4 regions of the Marinomonas vaga genome follow, and region 2 is predicted to be linked to each of the others. Evidence: predicted binding sites of a transcription regulator. Region 2 holds the regulator's gene; each other region holds the start of a gene.

What was found. Region 2 encodes sigma-54, which starts transcription at its own class of promoters, with help from an activator protein. Its sites were predicted from a motif close to TGGCACNNNNNTTGCTNT; they were not measured.
Region 1: glnK (P-II family nitrogen regulator) is a predicted target of sigma-54. The motif match lies at 4,170-4,187, and genes of this name have one in related genera.
Region 3: glnT (type III glutamate--ammonia ligase) is a predicted target of sigma-54. The motif match lies at 4,961-4,978, and genes of this name have one in related genera.
Region 4: ACZ5DR_RS01115 (putative urea ABC transporter substrate-binding protein) is a predicted target of sigma-54. The motif match lies at 1,436-1,453, and genes of this name have one in related genera.

The regions. Positions count from the first base shown of each region.
Region 1 is NZ_AP043903.1:1,787,881-1,794,024, forward strand. It holds gene radA (DNA repair protein RadA) at 1-711, opposite strand, end outside; gene ACZ5DR_RS08250 (GNAT family N-acetyltransferase) at 809-2,335, opposite strand; gene ACZ5DR_RS08255 (ammonium transporter) at 2,473-3,735, opposite strand; gene glnK (P-II family nitrogen regulator) at 3,775-4,113, opposite strand; gene ACZ5DR_RS08265 (accessory factor UbiK family protein) at 4,578-4,823, shown strand; gene ACZ5DR_RS08270 (TIGR02450 family Trp-rich protein) at 4,827-5,039, opposite strand; gene ACZ5DR_RS08275 (YifB family Mg chelatase-like AAA ATPase) at 5,109-6,144, shown strand, end outside.
Region 2 is NZ_AP043903.1:3,361,016-3,367,159, reverse strand. It holds gene mgtE (magnesium transporter) at 1-314, opposite strand, end outside; gene ACZ5DR_RS15915 (HPr family phosphocarrier protein) at 323-592, opposite strand; gene ACZ5DR_RS15910 (PTS sugar transporter subunit IIA) at 602-1,051, opposite strand; gene ACZ5DR_RS15905 (RNA polymerase factor sigma-54) at 1,063-2,544, opposite strand; gene lptB (LPS export ABC transporter ATP-binding protein) at 2,621-3,346, opposite strand; gene lptA (lipopolysaccharide transport periplasmic protein LptA) at 3,364-3,864, opposite strand; gene lptC (LPS export ABC transporter periplasmic protein LptC) at 3,845-4,423, opposite strand; gene ACZ5DR_RS15885 (calcium/sodium antiporter) at 4,437-5,384, opposite strand; gene ACZ5DR_RS15880 (ATP-binding cassette domain-containing protein) at 5,558-6,144, shown strand, end outside.
Region 3 is NZ_AP043903.1:227,493-233,636, forward strand. It holds gene ACZ5DR_RS01075 (ammonium transporter) at 1-273, opposite strand, end outside; gene ACZ5DR_RS01080 (FMN-binding glutamate synthase family protein) at 540-1,868, opposite strand; gene ACZ5DR_RS01085 (GltB/FmdC/FwdC-like GXGXG domain-containing protein) at 1,887-2,570, opposite strand; gene ACZ5DR_RS01090 (class II glutamine amidotransferase) at 2,583-3,482, opposite strand; gene glnT (type III glutamate--ammonia ligase) at 3,527-4,861, opposite strand; gene ACZ5DR_RS01100 (helix-turn-helix domain-containing protein) at 5,096-5,752, shown strand; gene ACZ5DR_RS01105 (FCD domain-containing protein) at 5,774-6,144, opposite strand, start outside.
Region 4 is NZ_AP043903.1:233,791-239,934, forward strand. It holds gene dinB (DNA polymerase IV) at 13-1,074, opposite strand; guanidine-I (ykkC/yxkD leader) riboswitch at 1,503-1,607, shown strand; gene ACZ5DR_RS01115 (putative urea ABC transporter substrate-binding protein) at 1,671-2,723, shown strand; gene ACZ5DR_RS01120 (ABC transporter permease) at 2,792-3,610, shown strand; gene ACZ5DR_RS01125 (ABC transporter ATP-binding protein) at 3,607-4,413, shown strand; gene ACZ5DR_RS01130 (urea amidolyase associated protein UAAP1) at 4,410-5,126, shown strand; gene ACZ5DR_RS01135 (urea amidolyase associated protein UAAP2) at 5,130-5,771, shown strand; gene uca (urea carboxylase) at 5,857-6,144, shown strand, end outside.

The DNA of each region.
Region 1 (6,144 bases), 1.6 Mb from region 2:
GTGCTCTAGTACCTTAGGGCCTGCCAGTGTGCCATCTTTGGTCACATGGCCTACCAGCAGCACAGTGGTTTGAGTCTGTTTGGCAAATCGTGTCAAGACGGCAGCACTTTCTCGTACTTGGGAAACACTACCGGGGGCGGATTCAATGCCATCCAAGTGCATCACCTGAATGGAGTCGATCACCATGACTTTGGGTTTAATTTGATCTGCCACTGCCATGATGGATTCAACATTGGTCTCAGACAGCATTTTTAAGTTTTTGGTAGGGAGTCCTAACCGCTGGGCTCGCATCGCGACCTGTTGCAAGGATTCTTCCCCAGTCACATACATGGCGCTTTGCTGCTGGGCGAGCCAGCACATGGTTTGCAATAGCAGGGTACTTTTACCCGCTCCAGGGTGACCACCAATGAGCACCACGCCTCCAGGCACTAAGCCGCCCCCCAGCACTCGGTCAAATTCACTGGCGCCAGAGCTAAAGCGGGGAACATCCCCCAAGTCGACTTCCGATAAGTCTTGAATGCCGGTTGTTGCGCCCGCGTATCCCTGACGACGGGTGTCTTGGCTGGCAGCGACCCGAGCAGAAGTTTTACTGCTACTGACTTTAAATTCTTGCAGGGTGTTCCATGCGCCACAGGCTTGGCACTGGCCTTGCCACTTAGCATAGTCGGCGCCACATTCATTACAGACAAAGGCGGTTTTGGCTTTGGCCATGGGTCTTCCTTCCTTAAAAATACAAACGGCCGCTGGTGGTGCCAGCGGCCGTTGAGTTGTCTCACCAGATGATCAGTATGGTATCACAGGCTTTGGCTTATTGGGTTTTCCAATCAATGCTGTAAAGGTCCAAACGACGGTCTTTTAGATTGTTTACAGACCCCTCGCTGCGAACCAGTTTGAGCTTGTCCAAGTCCAAATCAGAGAACATTAGCATCTCTGTGTTGGGTGTGGTTTCCGCCATGACAGCATCATGTGGGAAGGAGAAATCTGACGGGGAGAATACCGCAGCTTGTGAGTACTGAACGTCCAGATTTTCCACTTGCGGCAAGTTACCACAGCTACCACAGATGACCACATAGCATTCGTTTTCAATGGCGCGAGCTTGAGCACAGCTGCGCACGCGCAGGTAGCCGTTCTTCGTATCTGTCCAGAAAGGCACGAACAGAATATCCATATCTTGGGATGCAAGATGGCGGGCAAGCTCTGGGAATTCCACATCGTAACAAATTAGGATACCGATGCGGCCTGCGTCCGTGTCCCACACACGTACTTCGTAACCGCCTTCGATGACCCAGTCACGGCGTTCATGTGGCGTAATGTGGATCTTGCGTTGTTCTTCGATGGTGCCATCGCGACGACATAGGTAGCTGACGTTGTACATGATGTCGTCTTCAACCACTGGCATGGAGCCGGTAATGACGTTGATGTTGTAACTCACTGCCAGCTGTGACATTTCGCTCACAAAGCGCTCCGTGAAGGAGGCTAAAAAGCGGATGGCTTCGGTCTGGTTGGTTTGATCCGGCGCTAAGCCCATCAATGGCGCATTGAAGAATTCGGGAAATAGGGCGAAGTCACTCTTATAGCTGGACAATGCATCAATGAAGTATTCCACTTGTTTCAGTAACTCTTCTACGCTGCCCACTTCACGCATTTGCCATTGTACGGCACCGATACGCACTTGCGTTTTGCGGTACTCAAGTACAGTGGTCTCTGGTTCGTAGAAGATGTTTTTCCACTCGAGCAGCGTTGCGTAACCACGGGACTTTTCGTCTTCCGGTAAGTATTTAGTTAGCAAACGAGTGACTTGGAAGTCATTCGATAATTGGAACGTAAGGATCGGATCGTAGATACGACGTTTGTCCACCGCTTCTAAGTATTCTGCTGGACTCATTTCATCCGCATGCTGGTAGTAATTTGGAATGCGGCCACCAGCCAAAATGGCGATCAGGTTTTCTTGACGACATAACTCTTTGCGAGCTTCGTACAAGCGTCGACCAAGACGGTAACCTCGGTACTCTGGGTCGATCAGTACGTCCAAACCATAAAGGGCGTCGCCATTTTCATCATGGTAAATACGCTCACGCTGGTCCACTAGATCGTCGTAGGTATGGGGGTTGCTAAAGCGCTGGTAGTTCACTTTAACAGACAGGGCGATACCCACGATTTGGTCGTGGTCAACCAGACAGATTTGGCCGTCTGGTAGATCCTTGATGAGTTTGCGAATCGTGTTTTTTGGCCATGAACCGCCAATGTCATGATAGACGCGATCCATGAGGGCTTTGACTTGTGGGTAGTCATCAAGTGTTAAGTTACGGATCTTAAGGTGTAGATCTTCCAACATGGGAGCTCCAAAATAGATTGCAGTGATGTGGGTACTATATCGCACTTCTTGGCGGGTTTTGCAGATTAGATGTGATGCAAATAAGAAAACCCCCGCCGAGGCGAGGGTTTCCTAGAAGAGTTAATAATCGTTAGAGATTATTTTTTGAACTCTGGGTATGCTTCCATACCACATTCAGAGATATCAACACCTTCGTACTCTTCTTCTTCAGTAACACGAACACCCATGATTGCTTTGATAACCAACCAAACAACCAAGCTTGCTACGAATACCCATACGAAGATTGTTAGAGCACCAGCGATCTGGCCACCGAAAGAAGCGCCGTCGTTCGTTAGAGGTACTGCTAGAAGACCCCAAAGACCTACAACACCGTGTACAGAGATAGCGCCCACTGGATCGTCGATTTTTAGTTTGTCTAGAGTCAGGATAGAAACCACAACGATCAGACCACCTACAACACCGATTAGCGTAGCGCCAAGAGCGGAAGGAGTAGAAGGCTCAGCAGTGATGGCAACAAGACCAGCCAAAGCGCCGTTTAGAAGCATTGTTAGATCTGCTTTGCCGAATAGGATACGTGCTAGGATCAATGCGCCTACTGCACCACCTGCTGCTGCAGCGTTAGTGTTTAGGAACACCATTGCAACAGAGTTAGCGTTAGCGATATCGCCAAGTTTTAGAACAGAACCGCCGTTGAAACCGAACCAACCCAACCAAAGGATGAATGTACCCAAAGTGGCTAGAGGTAGGTTTGCACCTGGGATCGCACGTACTTCGCCGTTAGGGCCGTATTTGCCTTTACGAGCGCCAAGTACTAGAACACCTGCAAGTGCTGCTGCAGCACCGGCCATGTGTACGATGCCTGAACCTGCGAAGTCAGAGAAGCCCATGTCGCCTAGGTTGTACATGCCGAATACGTCTGCACCACCCCAAGTCCAAGAACCTTCTAGTGGGTAAATAACACCAGTCATTACCACTGCGAAAGTTAGGAAAGCCCAAAGCTTCATACGCTCAGCAACTGCACCAGATACAATAGACATTGCTGTTGCAACGAATACTACCTGGAAGAAGAAGTCAGAAGCGCCAGAGTAAATAGAACCGCCTTCGAAGCCACCTTCACGGCCAGCGAAGTCAGATAGCGTAGACGCTACGTCTACGTCTTGAATACCAGAAAGGAACCAAGTGCCGCCGTACATGATTGCGTAACCGCAAACCAAGTACATGATACAAGAGATCGCAAAAAGCGCGACGTTCTTAGTTAGGATTTCAGTTGTGTTTTTAGCACGTACAAGGCCTGCTTCTAACATTGCGAAGCCGGCTGCCATCCACATAACTAGTGCGCCACACACCAAGAAGTAAAAGGTGTCCATGGCATATTGTAAGTGAAAAATTTGATCTTGCATGTTTCGCCCCCCTAAAGGCTTGTAAGATTCGAGCAGTAATTAAACCGCGTCTTCCCCAGTCTCGCCGGTACGAATACGAACCGCTTGCTCAAGATTAACGATGAAGATTTTACCGTCGCCGATTTTGCCAGTGTTGGCAGCGTTAGAGATGGCTTCAACAACCTGGTCAGCCATGTCGTCTGCAATGGCTAGCTCGATTTTTACTTTTGGTAGAAAGTCCACAACGTATTCCGCACCGCGGTATAGTTCTGTGTGACCTTTTTGACGTCCAAAGCCTTTAACTTCTGTCACGGTAATACCTTGTACACCGATTTCAGAAAGTGCTTCGCGAACATCATCCAGTTTGAATGGCTTGATGATGGCAGTGATAAGCTTCATACCTACAGTCTCCTTAATTAAGTCTGGCTTATTGTCGTGTCGCAGGTGTTTAGAACTATACAAGGAGTGTGCCATGTTAAAGAAAAGACCGATAAAACCTGCTAATCCCTTGCTATTAAAGGGCTTGCAAGTTTAGACCTCTTTTTTTGCTCATTCACTGTAAGGAGTTTGCAAAGAGTGGTGCTGGTGCGGTTGTTCAATTTTGGTGCATTATGGCGTAATAGGCTGGTCTAAATTGTGATTTGCAGTGTTATTTGTTTGTTATTACAGATTTTTTAGTGAATAAAACTGCGCCCCTATTGGGCGTTTATGGTTTTTTTTAGGGTCTTTGTGTTGGCTTTGATTCGGGTTGTGCACTTAAAGGATGCGTTTGAGGAGTGCGATTATGGGGCATAATTGTGTACAGACATTCTTAAGTTGGACTCTTATAATGAAGAGAACAGGAATCAAACCAAGAGGTCAGTATGATTGATCAATTTATAAAGCAACTGGGCACTGGACTTGAACAAGCTGCCAGCACCCTAGGTAAGCTGCCAGCAGAAGAAATCCAAGCACAACTGCATCAAGTGGCTAAAAACACCTTAACCAAAATGGACCTTGTCACTCGAGAAGAGTTTGAGGTGCAAGCGGAGATGCTGCAAAAGTACCGTGAGAAACTTGTCCAATTGGAAGCGCGTCTAGCGGAGCTGGAAGCTACAGAAGACAAGTAAAGGTTATTTCCAGCCTTGTAACCATTGATCTTGTTGCAAGGTCTGCCAAGGCATTGGGTAGGTGTTCTTGTTATATACGGCTTCGAGCACCACTTCAGTGACGATCTCATCTTCATCTCTGATGAGTTCGGTCACAATAAAATGCTTCTCTTTATTTTTTGGAACAGCGGACGTCCACTTTGAGAGTAGTAGCTTGTTTGGGTTGAGTTTTTTCATATAGATCCTCCTATATGTAATACGTGACCTAGGGATAATTAGATTGTTTAGCCATTTCAAGGAGTGAGTATGAGCTTAGCAACTGTATACAGCCGTGCCCGTGTGGGGGTTTCGGCGCCTCTCGTTACCGTGGAAACGCATATTTCCAACGGCTTACCGTCTCTCAATATTGTAGGCTTGCCCGAAGCCGCTGTACGTGAATCGAAAGATCGTGTGCGCAGCGCCATTATCAACAGCCAGTTTGAATTTCCCTTACGACGGATCACGATCAACCTAGCGCCAGCGGACTTGCCCAAAGAAGGGGGGCGCTACGATCTTGCGATTGCCATCAGTATTTTAAAAGCTTCCGGACAGTTAGCTGAGTGCCAACTCGGCGAATATGAATTTGTGGGGGAGCTGGCACTCGCAGGGGATTTACGTGGGGTTCCCGGCGTCCTGCCTTCTGCCATGGCAGCTAAGGCTGCGGGACGCAAAATGGTCTGTCCATCGGAAAATGCAAACGAAGCAGGATTAGTCGAGCATAAAATCTACCATGCACACCATCTGACCCAAGTCACGGCGGCCTTGCTGGGGTTATCGAAACTGGAATTATGTTCTGCTGTGCCAAGAGCAGAAGTGCCTGTTCAACACCTGCGAGATATGGCGGATGTAAAAGGCCAATACCAAGCGCGGCGGGCCCTCGAAGTCGCCGCTGCCGGGGCTCATAATTTACTGTTCATTGGCCCTCCGGGAACCGGCAAGACCATGCTGGCGTCACGATTGCCAGGCATCATGCCAAGAATGATTGAATCGGAAGCCTTAGAAGTAGCGGCGGTGCAATCCGTCTCTGGGCGCAAAATGGGGATCGACTGGCATTGGTCAGAGCGGCCTTTTCGCAGCCCCCACCATTCCAGCTCCGCGGTGGCTTTAGTGGGCGGAGGATCAGTGCCTAAGCCTGGAGAAGCCTCTTTGAGCCATCGTGGCGTACTCTTCTTAGACGAATTACCCGAGTTTGATCGCAAGGTGTTGGAAGTGCTGCGTGAGCCATTAGAGAATGGCGAGGTGCACCTTTCTAGAGCCCGTGGACAAGTCTCTTACCCCGCCCGTTTTCAGTTGGTGGCTGCCA
Region 2 (6,144 bases):
TGTTGAAGTATGTCGGCTAAATCGTCGTTATCAAAGTGTTCAGAAACCGCTAGAAGTCGTTCTGTATCCATGGATTTCATAAACTGGATACTGATTTCTTCGGTTACATACTGGAGGACTTCACCTTGGTTTTTGTGGTCAATAAGCTCCCAAAGAAGTTTACGTTCTTTGGGGGGGCTGGATTCTAATAAGCGAGCAACATCCTGAGCGGGTAATGCGCCATTCAGAAGGTAGCGTATTTGCATGGTGGCGCCTGTCTCTAAAGAGTCAGATACGGCCTGCAAATGTTCAAGGGTGGTTTGCTCACTGCTCATAGTTGCTGTTATTCGCCTTCATCAAAGCGGTTATTAATAAGCTCTATGATGGCTGCCATGGCAGCTTCTTCGTCTGAACCATTAACTTTTACCTTGATGGTGGTGCCTTTTGCTGCAGCTAGCATCATCATTGCCATAATGCTTTTGCCATCCACGTTTCGGCCTTCTTTCTCAATGGTTACGTCAGACGAAAATTGCGAAGTGGTCTCAACTAGTTTGCCTGCTGCTCGAGCATGCAGACCAAGCTTATTAATTATCTCTATAGATTGCTCTAGCATGCTGTGTCCTTACGTTAATGGTTCGAATGCGTTCTGCAGGTCACCATTATTAGTTTGAGCGCGGAGAGTGTCCAGTTTCTCGCTTGATTGAGCCAACTCAGCAATCTGTGCCAAGGTCGCTAGATGGTCATCACATTGGTGTGGCGGCACAATTAAAGCAAAGATTAAGTCAACGGGCTTGCGATCAATGGAATCAAAGTCAATGGGGGTATCCAAAGACATTAATACTATGGTGGCATGGCTGGCTTGTTCTAGGCGGCAATGGGGGATGGCGATGCCATTTCCGATGCCTGTGCTTCCAAGTTTCTCTCGGCCGAGTAATGCATCGTACACTTCTTCAGCATTACAGTGTAAGCGTGAGCTGATGGCTTCTGATATTTGCTCAAGAAGGCGCTTTTTGCTTGTGGTGCTTTCTTTCGCAAAGACTAATTCTGGCTTCACTAAGTTTTTGACGGACATGTTAAAAACCTTTAAATGAGACGTTTACGTTCGTTAGATGGTGGAATATTCATCGCTTCGCGGTATTTCGCAACAGTTCTTCGGGCAACTTGGATACCTTGGTCAGCTAAAATAGTTGCGAGTTTGTTGTCGCTAAGCGGTTTTTTGGCTGGTTCATCTGCAACCAGCTTCTTAATCATGGCCCGTATGGCTGTTGACGAGCACTCGCCACCGGATGCTGTGTTCACATGGCTTGAGAAAAAGTATTTCAGCTCAAATATGCCTCGGGGTGTATGCATGTACTTTTGTGTCGTCACTCGAGATATGGTTGACTCGTGCATTCCTACTTCTTCTGCGACATCATGCAACACCATAGGTTTCATGGCTTCCTCACCAATTTCGAAGAATTCCACTTGGCGAGAGACGATGCAGCTGGCAACTTTCAGTAAGGTCTCGTTACGGCTTTGCAGGCTTTTTAAAAACCACTTGGCTTCTTGTAAAGAGTTACGGATATAAGACACATCATCATTGGACTTCGATGTGGCTAGCATTGCAGAGTAAGTTTCATTAATTTTTACGGGCGGTAGGGCATCATTGTTAAGTTCAACCTGCCATACACCCTTATGCTTTTTAACACTTACGTCCGGGATTACGTAGTCAGTATCACTGGTATCAACGAGGGATCCAGGGCGTGGGTTAAGCTGTTGGATTAAACCGATGACTTCTTTTAAGGCGTCTTCTTTGAGCTTGGTTTTGCGTGTTAGTTGAGTGTAGTCTCTGTTGCCTAACAGTCCAAGGTGTTGATCCACAACTAGATGGGTGCTGCGATAGAGAGGATGATCTTTGTAAGCTTCCAATTGTACTAATAGACATTCCCGTAAATCTTGAGAACACACGCCCACGGGGTCAAAGCGTTGCAACCGGTGTTGAACGGCTTCTACTTCATCGAATTCTAAATCTTCCAGTTCCTTTGTTAGTCCTGTGAAAATTTCTTCAAGGGTCGCTGAAAGGTAGCCGTCTGGCTGTACGCTGTCTATGATGGCGTAAGCGATCTCAATATCCTTATCGGACATGTGAGTCAGATTGAGTTGCCAGATTAGGTGGTCTTGAATGTCTTCTGATAGTGCATTTCGACTGTCTAGATCTTGTTCGCCCTCGAAGGCTGGGCTGTCAGACGCCGCTGCTGAGTTCTGGTAGGTGTCATCCCAGTTACTATCAATGGAAAGTTCATTTGGGATGCTTTCCGTCCATTCTGACTCGACACGGGAGTCCTCTGAAGACTCTTGGTTGGAGTCAATGTTCTCTACTGTCGAAGCCGCTTCGGCAACTTTTGCCTCAGCGTCATGGTTGAAGTTTTCTTCCTCGTCTAACTCTAGTAAAGGATTGGACTCCAAGAAGTCATGTATTTCTTGTTGTAGGTCGAGCGTTGACAGCTGCAGCAATTTGATTGCTTGCTGTAGCTGAGGTGTCATTGTTAACTGCTGACCGATTTTAAGTTGCAAAGACTGCTTCATAGCGCAACTCTTTTAAAATTAGAATTTTGGAATGAGTTATGCATACTACTCCCTTTTGATGGGAAAAATAAGGGGCTTACAGGCGGAAGTCGTCGCCCAGATAAATTTTCTTGACTTGCTCATTGTTTATTATGGTCTCAGCGGAGCCAGAGGCAATAATATGCCCATTGCCTACAATGTATGCTTTGTCACAGATATCTAGGGTCTCTCGCACATTGTGGTCTGTAATAAGTACGCCGATACCGCTATTTTGCAAGTGGCGGATGATTTGCTTGATGTCACCTACTGAAATAGGGTCGACGCCAGCAAAGGGTTCGTCAAGCAGGATAAACTTAGGGTTCATGGCCAATGCTCGAGCGATCTCAACTCGGCGTCGTTCGCCACCTGATAACGCCATACCTAAATTTTTACGGATGTGCGTGACATGAAACTCTTCTAGTAAGCTTTCTAGCTTTTCTTTACGCTCAGCTTTCGATAGCTCCTTGCGCGTCTCTAAGATAGCAGAGATATTATCTTCTACGCTCATCTTTCGAAATATTGAAGCCTCTTGAGGCAAATAGCCGACCCCTTTTTGAGCGCGAGTATGCATGGCATCTTGGGTGATGTCTTCCCCATCAATATATATGCCCCCTTGGTCGTTGGTGACCATGCCGACAATCATGTAAAAACAAGTGGTCTTTCCTGCACCATTTGGCCCCAGTAGGCCCACGGCTTGCCCCGTGCTCACGTCAAGAGAAACGTCTTTTACTACTTGTCTTTTCTTGTAGCTTTTTGCGAGGTGCTTCGCTTCTAAAATAGCCATGCTGTTTATCCTTGATGCTACTGCTCGGTGGCTGGCTGTAGGGTCATGTTTACGCGGCCTGAACCACGATTCTCGGCGTTAAAAACATCGGTCTCCATGTAGTAATGTATGTAATCCGCCGCGATTTCGTTGTCACCACGTTTTAGGAAGCCGTTTTTATGAATTTCTAGCTCACCCGCTGAGGTGTCGTAATCAAGAGTGTTTCCTGTTGCTTTAAGCAGTGTGCCAGCTTCATCAAGTACTTGTGAGAATTCCGATGGAGTTCCTGTTGCATGGAGAGACTGAAAAGCACTCGTGGCAGTGTTGGTATTTATGATTAAGCTTTCAGCCACGATCCGAATGCTGCCTTGGGTTGCGATAACATTACCCTTATAGGTTGCAACGCCACTTTTTTGATCAAAGGTGGCCTTGTCTGCCTCTACGCTGATCGGTTGAGATTGATCATCAGGTAGTGCATAGGCAGGCACTGAAAGTATTATGGCAAGGGTTGAAATTAGCTTAATTTTTTTCTGGTTCATAAGTACCTACTACACCGCCATCGAGGGACGTTGTTTCTTCTTTTAGGTTGTGAATGATGATGTCAGAAGATGTATTTATCTGAGCGCTACTGAGTTTTGCTTGTGCTTTACCTGTGATCAGCTGGCTTGAATCATCATAAGTAATCGTTTGTGCTTCAATTTTAACATTTTTATTGTCAGAACTGGTACGAACAACAGAAGCATCTCCATTGAGCGTGAAATTTTTCGAAGAGTCATTAATGGCACCATTCTCAGCTTGTGCAATAGTGGTTGCCCCTGGCTCGGTGCGTGTGATCACTGGTCGAATCAGCAAGGTTTCTTTAGAAGCGTTGTAGTGATTAGCTGTATTCGCTGCAACTTCTTCAACTAGGTTGCCATTTACGGCATACGTTTTGGTGGTCACGTTTTCTAAAAAGTAATCGGGAGAGCTGACTAGCTTTTGCTCCTCAATTAGATATAAAGAAGGTTTATTGCCGAGTATGAAAATCAAAACGAATACAATGAGTATGCAGGCAACACCTATTAAGCGTTTGCGTTCTAGTATGTATTTGATGGCCACATTTACTTCCAGATTAAACTAATGAATACATGTAGGTGCCGTATGCGCCCAGTAAAGGGAATGCCATCCACTTGGGGATACTGCGGCCGTGATGTTTGTTAAACACGAACACCGATAATGCAAAAATGACAGACAGTCCGAACATCCACCAATAATCCCGACTCATGATGCTGTTTTCAAGTGCTCCAGGCGCTAATAAGGCAGGTAATGGTAAAACGGTAGCTAGGTTAAAAATATTGGAGCCTAATATGTTGCCGATGGCGATATCGTGATGGCCTTTTTTTACGCTGGTTATTGATGCAGCGAGTTCAGGCAGGCTAGTACCAATCGCTACAATGGTTAAGCCAATGATTAAATCTGATACTCCAAGAGATGTCGCAATCCCAATTGCTCCCCATACCAGAAGTTTTGAGCTGGCGATCAGTACGATTAAGCCAACTAGGGCGATAGCAAGGGATTTGATGACAGGACTGCCGTCGTCTTCCGGTAGATCGCCAGTCAACTCATCTTCTATGTCTTTAGAGCCTTTCAACAAGAAAAATAAGGTGATAGCAAAACCAGCGACAAGCAAGGTTCCGTCCAAAATGTCTAGTGCGCCATCATACATCAATACCCCAGCAAGAACTGTAATTCCTAAAAACAGCGGAATTTCCTTTTTTGTCAGGCTGCTATTAATAGGTATTGCTGCAAGTAATAAAGTTGCCCCAAAAACTAATCCGATGTTGGCAACGTTAGAGCCGATAACATTACCAATGGCAATGCCTGGTGCATTATCGATAGCCGCTATAGCGGAAACCACCATTTCAGGAGCGGAAGTGCCTAGAGCTACGAGTGTTACGCCAATAATTATGGGGCTTACGTTGAGTTTTTCGGCGACCAGTGCAGCATGCTCAATAAATTTGTCTGAGCTCATGACTAGCAGTACTAAGCCAACAACGAGAGCGATGGAAAACAATAACATGTATAAGGTACTCAAATAGGCAATGAATGTGTTTGATATGTATTAATGCGGACATTTAATGAAGTTTGAAAGAGTATTTCAAGACTTGTATTTCCCGCGCTGAAAGTGTTGGCATTCCTTTTCCGAAGGTCCAATGCTAGTATCCCGAACTATCATAGGGCAGGGAGTACAACGTGGACGCCTACATTAAAATACGAGATTTGACTTTTCATCGTGGGGAAAGGGTCATATATGAAGGGATTTCACTCGATATACCTAGAGGCAAAATTACGGCGGTAATGGGCCCTAGCGGAACAGGTAAAACGACCTTACTGAGATTGATTGGCGGCCAGTTAAAAGCTGATCAAGGTACTATCGAGGTAGATGGTATTGAAGTTGGGAGCGCTGGACGCTCAAAGCTTTTTGAGGTTCGTAAAACAATGGGAATGCTGTTTCAAAGCGGAGCCCTTTTTAGCGATATGACGGTGTTCGAGAATGTGGCTTTACCGCTTCAAGAGCATACGGATTTTGATGAGCAAATGATCCGAGATATTGTGCTGATGAAACTCCATAGCGTGGGCTTAAGAGGTGCTGCGGACATGATGCCTTCAGAGCTTTCCGGAGGCATGGCACGAAGAGCGGCATTGGCCCGAGCTATTGTCTTGGACCCTGCATTGGTTATGTATGATGAGCCATTTGCTGGTCAGGACCCCATTTCAAAAGGGGTTTTAGTCGGTTTGATTAAGCGATTAAACAACGCGGCCAAGATTACCTCTGTGCT
Region 3 (6,144 bases), 640 kb from region 2:
ATTGTCTGCTCCCAGTAAGAAATCAATGCCAGGGATATAGGCACTAATAGGATCCCCTGGATACATCACGTTGTAGCCCACTAATAAGTAAACAAAGCAAGCGATGCCATAGAGCAAGGCGTTCTTGTTTAGAATCTCGACAGTATTCTTACCACGTACTAAACCTGCTTCTAGCATGGCAAAGCCTGCGGCCATCCACATCACCAAAGCGGTACACATTAAAAAGTAAAAGGTATCCAGTGCGTAACTGACCTCAATCACCATGTTTCCCATAAACAACTATCTCCAAGCAAATTAATATGAATCACTAGAGGGAAAATTTATTTCCTGATAGTGCTATTACAACTTTCAGGCCATACTTTTCTAAAATATTGAAAAATAAGTGTTTTTTTTATTAACTTTGATATCTGAACGGGGTTTTCACTGGGGTATTTGATCCTGGGTTCTCAGGCACCGATTTAGATCATTGCTTGCACAGTTCTTACGCAAAAAAAAGCCACGCATATAGCGTGGCTAACTTCCCAAGGGGGATTCAGCAATTAATATTGCTGTCCAGGGATCCATGTCGTACCTGCTAATGGCACACGCGCCATAGCTGCGGCTTCGACATTTAAAGCAACTAAGTCTTCTGGCTCTAAGTTACGAAGGTCGTTCTTACCACAGGCACGGGCTAAAGTTTGCGCCTCTAGGGTCAAAACTCGCAGATAATTCGCCAAGCGATTACCGGCAGCAACAGGGTCAAGACGCTTCATTAAATCAGGGTCTTGCGTTGAAATGCCTGCTGGATCCTTACCTTCTTGATAATCATCATAAAAGCCAGCCGCAGAACCTATTTTTTGGTAGTCTTCTTCCCATTTCGGGTCATTACAGCCCAATGCAACTAAGGCAGCCGTACCAATTGCAACAGCGTCCGCACCAAGAGCCATACACTTGGCAACATCGGCACCGTTACGAATACCACCAGATACGATCAACTGTACTTTGCGATGCATGCCCATTTCTTGCAGCGCTTGAACCGCTTGTGGAATGGCCGCCATTGTCGGAATACCAACATGCTCAATGAACACGTCCTGTGTCGCTGCGGTACCACCTTGCATACCATCAACTACAATCACGTCCGCACCCGCTTTTACAGCAAGCTTCACATCGTAGTAAGTTCGCGTAGCACCTACTTTGATGTAAATCGGCACCTGCCAATCAGTGATCTCACGTAACTCTTGAATTTTAATCGCCAAGTCATCAGGACCTGTCCAATCTGGATGACGACACGCAGAACGCTGATCGATGCCTTTCGGTAGGTTTCGCATCTTAGCGACACGATCAGTGATCTTCTGCCCTAGCAACATACCGCCACCGCCAGGCTTGGCACCTTGACCTAATACGACCTCAATCGCATCCGCCTTACGCAGATCGTCAGGATTCATGCCGTAGCGAGATGGTAAGTATTGGTAAACAAGCTTTTTAGACTGACCACGCTCTTCCGGTGTCATACCACCATCCCCTGTGGTCGTAGATGTGCCCGCAATCGAAGCACCTCGGCCTAGAGCTTCTTTAGCATTTGCAGACAAAGCACCGAAACTCATCCCCGCAATCGTGACAGGGATGTCCAATTTAATGGGGTTCTTCGCAAATCGATCACCTAACACAACCGATGTATTACAGGTCTCACGATAGCCTTCTAATGGGTAGCGAGACATACTCGCGCCCAAGAAAAGCAGGTCATCAAAGTGAGGGACTTTACGCTTCGCGCCAAAGCCACGAATGTCATAGATACCAGTGTCCGCAGCTCGGCGGATCTCTGCCATAGTGGCACGGTCAAAGGTTGCAGACTCTCTTAGGCTTGCGTTGTATTTGGATTCATTACTCATGATTCTAACCTCTCAAATTTAGTATGCAGACGCGTTATCAACTTTGAATGTATAAAGTTGACGTGCTGAGCCGTAGCGCTTAAAGGCCGCTGGGTCTTCGTCCACGCCAGCCTTCGCCAAGAGTCCACTAAGCTCCTCAAGGTGCTCAGGACGCATTTCTTTTTGAATGCAATCTGCACCCAATGACTTCACTTCGCCTTTAACATAAATATGTACTTCGTAGAGAGAATCCCCCAAAGCTTCACCCGCATCGCCACATACTACTAGAGAGCCTGATTGGCCCATGAAACAGCTCATGTGGCCCACACTGCCTTTCACCACGATGTCGACACCTTTCATGGAAATACCACAGCGAGCACCAGCGTTACCTTCGATGACCAGTAGACCACCTTGGGCTGTTGCACCAGCAGCTTGAGAAGCATCGCCTTTCACTCGAACGACGCCTGACATCATGTTTTCCGCTAGGCCTTGCCCCGCATTACCGTGGATCGTTACGCTAGCCGTTTTATTCATACCAGCACAAAAATAACCAGCATGACCATGAATATCCACGTGCAAATCTGCATCAAGGCCCACGGCAATATTATGCTCACCCTTAGGGTTGGCCACGCTCCATTCTTTTTCAGTGAGCGACGTCTGTTGCGCATGTAGAGCTTGGTTAAGTTCACGAATGCTGTTGTTAGCTAAATCAAATTTTTTCATGGTGTTCCCCTACTACTTACGTTCCCAGATATAGAATGTCGCTGGCTCTGGTTCCCAAACTTTGGCGTTTTCAATGCCAGGTAACGATGCAAGTGCTTGGTACTCTGAAGCCATAGCAACATAATCTTCTGTTTCCGCTAGCACAGCTGGTTTACAAGCAATCGGGTCACGCATGACAGCAAAACCATCTTTGGTACCAATAGTGAAAGTGAAAAAGCCATCTAGGTCTTTAAGAGCGTTTTCCAAAGCACCTTTTAACGTATCACCGTTATTTAGACGCCAAGTTAAATAACCAGCTGCCACTTCTGAGTCGTTTTCCGTTTCAAAGGTGATACCTTCACGCTTTAGCTTGTCACGTAAACGGTTGTGGTTTGACAAAGATCCGTTATGCACCAAACACAGGTCGGAGCCAGTAGAAAACGGATGGCTACCTTCCATCGTGACGGCAGATTCTGTTGCCATACGGGTATGACCAATAATGTGGCTCCCCTTCATACCGCTCAAATTAAATTTAGAAGCGATGTTTTCCGGCAAACCCACTTCTTTCAAAATCTCAATTGACTGGCCAGCACTAAGCACCAGTACGCCCTCAGCATTTGCCGTAATCCACTCGCGAACCGTCGACTCCGCTGCTTTTACTTTCAGCACAGCAACGTTAGAGTTCTGCATCCAATCCGCTTCACATGCCAAAGCCGTGGCAAGTTGATCGGTGAATCCAGCCCAATTAAAGGTGTCACTTGGATGACGAAGCGTCAGCTTGACCCAATCCTCTGACACATCATCCCCATAAATGGCAAAACCTGCGCTATCTGGGCCACGATCTGTCATGGCGATCAGCATTGGCTCAAAAAGCTCACCTAACTTACTTTCATATTTATCGTTTTTTAGATAAAGACCGACTATTCCACACATGGTAGAAACCTCTATTTAATTAAGTATTTGCTAACAAATAGCGCTTAGAAAAACTCTGAGTACTTCTTAACTTCCCAGTCAGACACATGGCGTAGGTATTCGCCCCACTCAGCTCGCTTAACTTTTAAAAACTCGGCGACAATGTCGCTGCCCATTGCTTCAACAAAAATGGAATCTTTCTCTAATTCATCAAGAGCAGCCCCCAGACTCTGAGGTAGGATCGAGATGTTTTTCGCAATAATCTCTTCGAGGGATAAGTCATACAGATTGATGTTCATTGGTTCACCTGGATCAAGCTCACGCTCAATACCGTCTAACCCTGCCGCAATCAATGCAGCGTGAACTAGGTAGGGGTTACAGCCTGAATCAGGTAGACGGAATTCCAAACGACCGTATGGCACTCGCACCAAAGCAGAACGGTTATTATCGCCGTAACACTCATAAGCTGGAGCCCAAGTCGCACCCGAGCTGTTACCGCCAACAACAAGGCGTTTGTAAGAGTTCACGGTTGGTGCCGCAAAAGCACAAATGGCTTTAGCGTGGGCCAAGATGCCTGCGGTAAAGTGATAGGCCATTTTAGACAGCCCCATGCCATGCTTATCACTGTCATCACCAAACAGGTTTTTGCCCGAGTCATCGGTAATAGATAAATGGAAGTGCATGCCATTTCCGGTTTTATCTGCTGCGGGTTTTGGCATAAAAGAACAGATAATTCCCATATCGTTTGCGATTTCACCCGCTGCCATGCGCACAAAGGTAAAACGATCCGCAGACTCCAAGGCATCGCCATAGGTGTAGTTAATTTCAAACTGGCCATTAGCGTCTTCGTGGTCGATTTGGTACACATCAAAATCTACCGCTTGTAATGCTTCAACCAAACGCTCTAGAAACTCTCGAGAACGGGATAACCCTTTATAGTCATAACAGGGTTTTGCAAGAGTATCGGAATCATCAACAGGAAGTAGCTCTCCGTCGGTGCCTTTTTTGAACAAATAAAACTCCGGCTCTAGACCTGTATTCAGAGTCCAACCTTTGTCTTCTAAGCGTTGAAGCTGATTTTTAAGTACCACACGTGAACAGTAAGGGTGTGGTGCATTATTAACATAACCATCACACACAAGGCGTGCATAGCCAGGCTGCCAAGGCACAATGCTTAAAGTAGAAAGGTCACCACGAGCAAGGAAGTCTGGACCGTGAGGCTCCATAGCAAGACCTGCAACGGCAAAACCCGCAAAGCCAGCCCCCTTTTCAACCACATCAAAAATGTTCTTGGCTGGAACTGACTTAGTCTTAGCGACACCGTGAATGTCAACAAACTGGGCAAGCACATATTTGATTTGATTTGACTCTAAAAAACTTGTGACTTCATTAGATTGCATTGCATTACTCCTAAGTTAATTTGCGCAACTTATGGAAGACTTGGCGCCATGTTAATGGAGAACAAGATTTCCCACAAGGAAATTAATATTCTTAATAGTAAAGCAAACTTCTTGCCAAATACGCACTGACAGTTATATTTTTTTCCTGAAGTGAATATAATCAGGCTTTGAAGGCGATAACCTTAATCTCAATAAGCTGATACAATGAAAATATCGAACTTAGAGGGTCATAAAATGACGAATAGCGCACCATCAAGGCACATCAAGGCACTAAAAGAAGGCGAAATTAGCCAAGAACGTGTCGGATCACCTCGCCTAAGGCTCGAAGACTATATCGCCATGCAAGTGAAGCGTAAGCGCATTGCCCAAGACCTCAAGATCGCTGACGTGGCTCGTATCGCTAAGTTAAGCCAAGGAATGGTGAGCAAAATAGAGAACGCTCAAGTTTCCACAAGTCTCGATACACTTGGACGACTTTGCGACGCCATTGGCTTATCTATCTCTCAATTATTTGCGGACTACGACCGCCCAGAAGGCGGTGCCCAACATACAAAATCTGGCCAAGGTATGGAGGTGGTTAGACGTGGCACCGAAAAAGGCCATACCTATCACCTACTCAATTACACCAGAGGCGAAACTCAATTGGTGGAACCCTTTTTAATTACAATGGATGATGCGAGCGAAATCTTCCCGACGTTTTCCCACGCTGGGCAAGAGTTCATTTATTTATTAGAAGGTGAAATCATGTATCGCCATGGTAATAAGCTTTATCATTTGGAAAAGGGGGACTCATTATCCTTTGACTCCAGTATTCCCCATGGACCAGAGGAGTTACTTGAAGTGCCAATAAAGCTTCTTTCTTTTATTACTCACAGCAATTCAGACAATTAAACGACTACAACCGTTTAACTGCTAAGCAGGTAATCGAGAGATAATGCTATCGATAGGTTTTAAATGCTGCTCCAAGGCTGCGACCACTCTGGTGACATCTCGATCTGAAAGAGCCTCTACGATTTCCGTATGCTCTTCGATAATGGTGTGAATGCGTTCAGGGTCCATACTTAACGCCGTATAAGCCACTTGTATCTTTCTATTTTGCATGGCCTCGTACATTTCCAGCAGTACCGGATTGCCAATGGCCTCCACCATTGCTCCATGAAACCCAATATCCATAAAGATATGTTTGTAGAAGTCTACCGCCCTAAGATCCTCTTTTTTCGCTTCATAGCATTCCACCATAGCATGGTGTAGCTCCATCATCTTTTCAGGTACTGGAATGCCCT
Region 4 (6,144 bases), 650 kb from region 2:
TAAACTCTATGCCTAAAAATCCAACAATAACTGTCGTGCTTCTAAAGCAGGTTTGAGCATAACATGTAAGCCAATTAGCCTAATTTCACGGCCATTTTGGCGTTTTAACACTTCTTTTAATAACTCACGAAATGCCTGTAATTCCAATCGACCACGGGTGTATTCAATGGTGGTTAATTGAAAATCCGCGAATTTAATTTTTATGCCTTGTTTGGCAATTAACCGCTCTGGTGGCACTTTTTTTAAACGCACTTCCAGCTCAGGGAATAACCGCTGCTCGATCACAGCCCAACAATCCTCAAAAGCACTGATGTTGGCGGAGAAGGTGCGCTCCACACCGACAGATTTGCGTTCACGGTGGGGCGTTACCGCTCTAGTGTCTAAGCCATGGCTTCGATTCCACAAGGATTCGCCAAGACGACCAAAGCGACGGATCAGCTGCATATGATCGGTTTGACGAATATCGGCACACACATAAAAGCCTGCATCGTTTAACTTTTTTAAACTGACCTTGCCGACCCCTGGAATCTTCTCAAGAGGCAGAGAATCAATAATGCTTTGCATCCTATCTGGCGGGATTACAAACTGACCATCGGGTTTGTTCATGTCTGAAGCGACCTTGGCGAGAAACTTAATAGGCGCCACGCCTGCGGAGGCGGTCAGATTCAATTCATTACGGATGTCTTCTCTAATGGCTTGAGCAATTAAAGTGGCGGATCCTCTATGAAGAGTACAGTCCGTCACATCCAGATAGGCTTCATCGAGTGATAAGGGTTCAATCAGCTGGGTATAACGCTCGAAAATAGCCCGAATTTGCCGAGAAATGTCTTTGTACACCTGCATCCGCCCTGGGACGACCTTCAGGTGCGGGCAAAGCTTCCTAGCCAATCCTGTCGCCATAGCAGAGCGCACACCAAATTTACGGGCTTCATAATTGCAGGTGCTGATCACGCCCCGTTGGGTTTCACTGCCCCCAACCGCTAGGGGAATGTTGCGGTAACTGGGTTCATCACGCATTTCGACCGACGCGTAAAAAGCATCCATATCAATATGAATAATTTTTCGATCACTCACGGACGACACCCAACTAATACTGGTTAAATATACAGTCAATTACACCTTTTTAGAGGCGATAAGTCCATACTAATCTGCTCAATTCATTCGAGCCCACGCCTAGCCAATTCATTTTTTATACCGCACCAAACTAAAGCAGATGCACTTAAACACAACATTTTTAGTTTTTAAGAGGCATAATCCGTTTCAAAGTTAAACCTAATCACTAGGGCTAGCATTAATTTAATATTATTATTTTTCATAAAAAATCAGACCAATAGAAAACGTTATTAAACAACTGTTTTTAAATGACTTTTTTAAAAATTAAGTCACTCTAGTTTAGGTTTAATTCTCTTTTTAAATAACAGGTTTTCATTTAGCTTGGCACGCAAAGTGCTTTAACGTCTAAGTGTTCGTACCCTTGGAAAGTCGGACATCACAATTTAATCAAAATAGAGAGCTAGGGTTCCGACATCATGTTTGATGTGTCTGGTCCGAGAGCTTTCGACCTTGGAAGTTGCAAGGTTACACGGCGGGATAAAAGCCCGGGAGACCACATGGCGATATTGCCAAGGGTACTCCATGTGTAATTAAACAAACTGAAAAGGTGACTTCCTATGAAATTCCAAACGAAAAAAGTACCCGCTCTACTGTTTGCTCTCCTCGCTTCTTCCCAAACACTTGCTCAAGATGATTTTAAAGTCTGTTGGTCGATTTACGCTGGTTGGATGCCTTGGGCCTACGCCAATCAATCCGGCATCATTGATAAATGGGCTGACAAATACGATATCAACATTGAAGTCGTACAGATCAATGACTATGTGGAATCCATGAACCAGTACACAGCCGGTCAGTTTGACGCTTGCACCATGGCGCAAATGGATGCTTTGACCATCCCGGCCGTCGGTGGAGTAGACAGCACAGTCCTGATCGCAGGGGACTACTCTGATGGTAACGATGCCATCATTCTAATGAATAAAGACGAGTTGTCTGACATTAAAGGACAAGACGTAAACTTAGTGGAATACAGCGTTTCCCACTACTTGCTAGCCCGTGGCTTAGAAACAGTTGGAATGAGCGAACGTGATGTGCAAGTGGTTAACACCTCTGACGCCGATCTAGTTTCTGTATTTGGCTCCGGTGATGTCACAGCAACCGTTACCTGGAATCCTCTGGTCAGCGAAATTCTCTCCATGCCTAAAACCCACAGTGTGTTTGATTCTTCTATGATTCCAGGTGAAATCATCGATGGCCTGATCGTTAATACTGAGACCTTAAAAGCCAACCCAGCCTTGGGTAAAGCTTTAACAGGCGCTTGGTTTGAAATCATGGCTGAGATGTCCGGGGACAGCGACAGCGCAAAAGAAGTACGCACCTTGATGGCTGAAGCCGCTGAGACAGACCTAGCAGGCTATGACGCTCAGTTAGCGAAAACTCACATGTATTACACCCCAGCCGCAGCCCTAGAACTGGTTAATAGCCCTAAACTCGTGGACACCATGACCCATGTTGCAGAGTTTTCCTTTGAACACGGTTTATTAGGAGAAGGGGCGCCAAGTGCTGACATCGTGGGAATCGAAATGCCTGCTGGCATCTACGGTGACCCAAACAACATCAAGTTGCGTTTTGACAACACCTACATGCAAATGGCCGCAGACGGTCAACTGTAATGCTCTCAGGCGTGCTGCTCATACTTTGAGCAGCACGTTCCTAAGAACCTTCACATGAAGACGCATGTATGAAAAAACTGATTAACTATACCCCCTCCTCAGCAAACCAAGTATTGCTCGGCTTATTGCCCTTCGCATTGCTTATTGTGATTTACATGCTGAGTTCGGATGCGCGCTTGGCCATCAATCCAAGCGATAAGCTATTGCCCTCTTTCACTCAAATGGGTGACGCCATGTACCGTTTGGCGTTTGAGCCTAGCCGACGCACAGGGGAATTGGTGTTCTGGCAGGATACCCTAAGTAGCTTGCTGAGATTATTTGCAGGGGTCGGCATCGCCGCGGTTTTTGGCTTATGCCTAGGCTTGCTGACAGGCGCTTTGCCAGTATTGTACGCCAGCTTAGCGCCGTTACTGACCGTGATTTCACTGATTCCACCACTGGCTATTTTGCCGATTCTATTTATCGTCATCGGCCTTGGGGAAGCCTCAAAAATCACCTTAATTGCCATTGGTGTTGCGCCTTTTATCGCACGTGATATCCAGCGACGTACTCAAGAGATCCCAAGCGAACAATTGGTAAAAGCTCAGACCTTGGGCGCCAGCACTCCGCAGATCTTAATCCGTGTATTGCTTCCTCAAGTGATGCCTAAGCTGATCGATGCCGTGCGTTTGTCTTTAGGTTCCGGTTGGTTGTTTCTCATCGCGGCGGAAGCCATTTCATCGACTGATGGCTTAGGCTATCGGATCTTTTTGGTAAGACGTTACATGTCCATGGATGTGATCCTTCCCTATGTGGCTTGGATTACTCTGCTCGCCTTTTTGATTGATTACCTACTCAGTGCGCTCAACACCCGACTTTACCCTTGGAATGCGGAGAGCAAATCATGAGCCAGCCATTTATTGAAGCCCGCAATGTCGGCAAACAATACGGCCAAGACATCATCTTGGAACGGGTCAACATTCAAGTGCAAGAAGGAGAATTTGTCACGCTAGTTGGTGCATCCGGCTGCGGTAAAAGCACCTTTTTGAAAATGATTCTAGGCACGGAACAAGCTTCATCTGGGGAGCTCTTGCTCAATGGCCAAGCCATGCCCAACGAGCCGGGACCAGATCGCGGGATTGTGTTTCAACAGTACTCGGTGTTCCCTCACATGACCGTACTGGAAAACGTCGTTGCGGCGAAAGGCTTTCAAAAAGCCTCCCTCAGTGGCTATTTGTTTGGCAAAGAAAAGCAACAAGCCAAGGATGAAGCAACGGAAGTATTGACTCAGGTAGGACTCAGCCATGCACTTAATCGTTACCCCCACGAACTTTCTGGTGGCATGAAGCAACGCCTTGCTATCGCCCAAGCGGTGATTTGCAAGCCACGTATCTTGCTGCTCGATGAGCCATTTGGCGCCTTGGACCCGGGCATCCGCGCTGACATGCACCGCCTTATCCTAGACCTTTGGAAAAAGCACAAACTCACCATCTTCATGGTGACCCATGACCTGAAAGAAGGCTTTTACCTTGGCACACGTTTATGGGTGTTTGACAAATTACGTCACGATCCACATGCCCCCAACGCTTACGGTGCTTCCATCACTTACGACCTGCCTGTGGGTGAAACGCAGGACAGCCTTTACCAAGAAATCACCGATCAGATTCGCCCTGACAGCATGGCGACTGAGCAAACGGAGACCGTCTTATGACACATTATGAAACCATTATTCCACCGGCCAGCCATTGGTCACTTCGCGTTCGTCGCGGGACACAAATAACCCTCACAGACCTTGAAGGTGGCGCCAATGTTGGCATGGTGTTTTACAACCCAGAAAACCTACTAGAGCGCTACAACGCCCCAGATACTTTAAAAGGACAACACACCTTTAAGTTAACGCAAGGGCACTGCCTTTATTCAGACATGGGGCGAATTTTTGCCTCCATTATTAAGGATTCATTAGGCTGGCATGAAACAGTCAGTGGTAATAGCCACGCTTCTCATATCGCAGCCCAATGGGGCAGCCGTGACTATCAGAGCGATCACAATGGCTGGATGCAAAACGGCCACGATGCCATGTTAGTGGAGATGGCGAAATACGGTCTCACGCAAGCGGATATCACCGCCAACCTAAACCTTTTCAGCAAGGTGCAAACAGACGCCGAGGGCAACATGGCATTAGTGCCAGATCACAGCCCAGCAGGCAGTGAAATCACCCTACGTTTTGAAATGGACACCTTAGTGATGCTGCATACCTGCCCTCATCCTCTCAGCCAAGCGGACAGCTATCCCCGTAAGCCCGTAAAACTGCTACTTGAAAAAGCCGCACCCGTAACTGACGACGACTTATGCAAAAACTCCCGCCCAGAAAACCAACGGGGCTTCGCCAATAACGCTTTGTACCATTTCGGAATGGAGGCCTAACCCATGATTAAAGAAAGTCAACGATTACCAGAAAAAGCCAACCAAAAATACACTGTCGACGCGGGTGATTACTTCATACGTTATGTTCCCGCGGGGGCCACGTTTCGCTTTGTGGATTTAGAAGGAAACCAAGCTGCAGACACCTTGTTTTACAACGCCCACAACCCAGCTGAACGCTACAGCGCCACGGACACGATTCGAGAGCAAGGCAATGTATACCTCACAGCTGGCTCCCAGCTTCGCTCCAATGAAAACAACATCATGTTGGAAATCGTTGCCGATACGTGTGGCCGACACGATACCCTAGGGGGCGCCTGTGCCACCGAGAGTAATACGGTTCGTTACGACCTAGAAAAACGCTGTATGCATGCCTGCCGTGACAGCTGGATGCTGGCCATCTCAGAAAACCCAAAATTTGGCTTAGACAAACGTGACATCAGCCACAACATCAACTTCTTCATGAATGTGCCGGTCACTGAGGCCGGTGGACTCACCTTTGAAGACGGTATTTCTGCTCCGGGCAAGTACGTAGAAATGAAAGCAGAAATGGATTTGATCGTCTTGATCTCCAACTGTCCACAGCTTAACAACCCTTGTAATGGCTACAACCCAACACCAATCGACGTATTAGTCTGGGAAGCTTAACCAAACAACCGACTCCTCTTGTCATTTCAGTGGACGGCCACTGTCATATTTTCAAAAACCGGGACGACCCGGTGAAGGTTGAAAAATGTTTCACACTGTTTTAATTGCTAACCGTGGAGCAATCGCTGCCCGAATTATCCGCACCCTACAGCGTATGAACATCAAGGCTGTAGCCGTGTATGCCGAATCCGATGCCAAAAGTCGTCATGTAAAACTGGCCGACGAAGCCTATTCTCTGGGAGAAGGGGCTGCCAGCGACACCTACTTAAACGTCGACAACATTTTGCGCATTGCCAAACAATGCGGCGCCCAAGCCATCCACCCGGGATACGGTTTCCTTAGCGAAAACGCCAACTTTGTCCGCCGCTGTGAA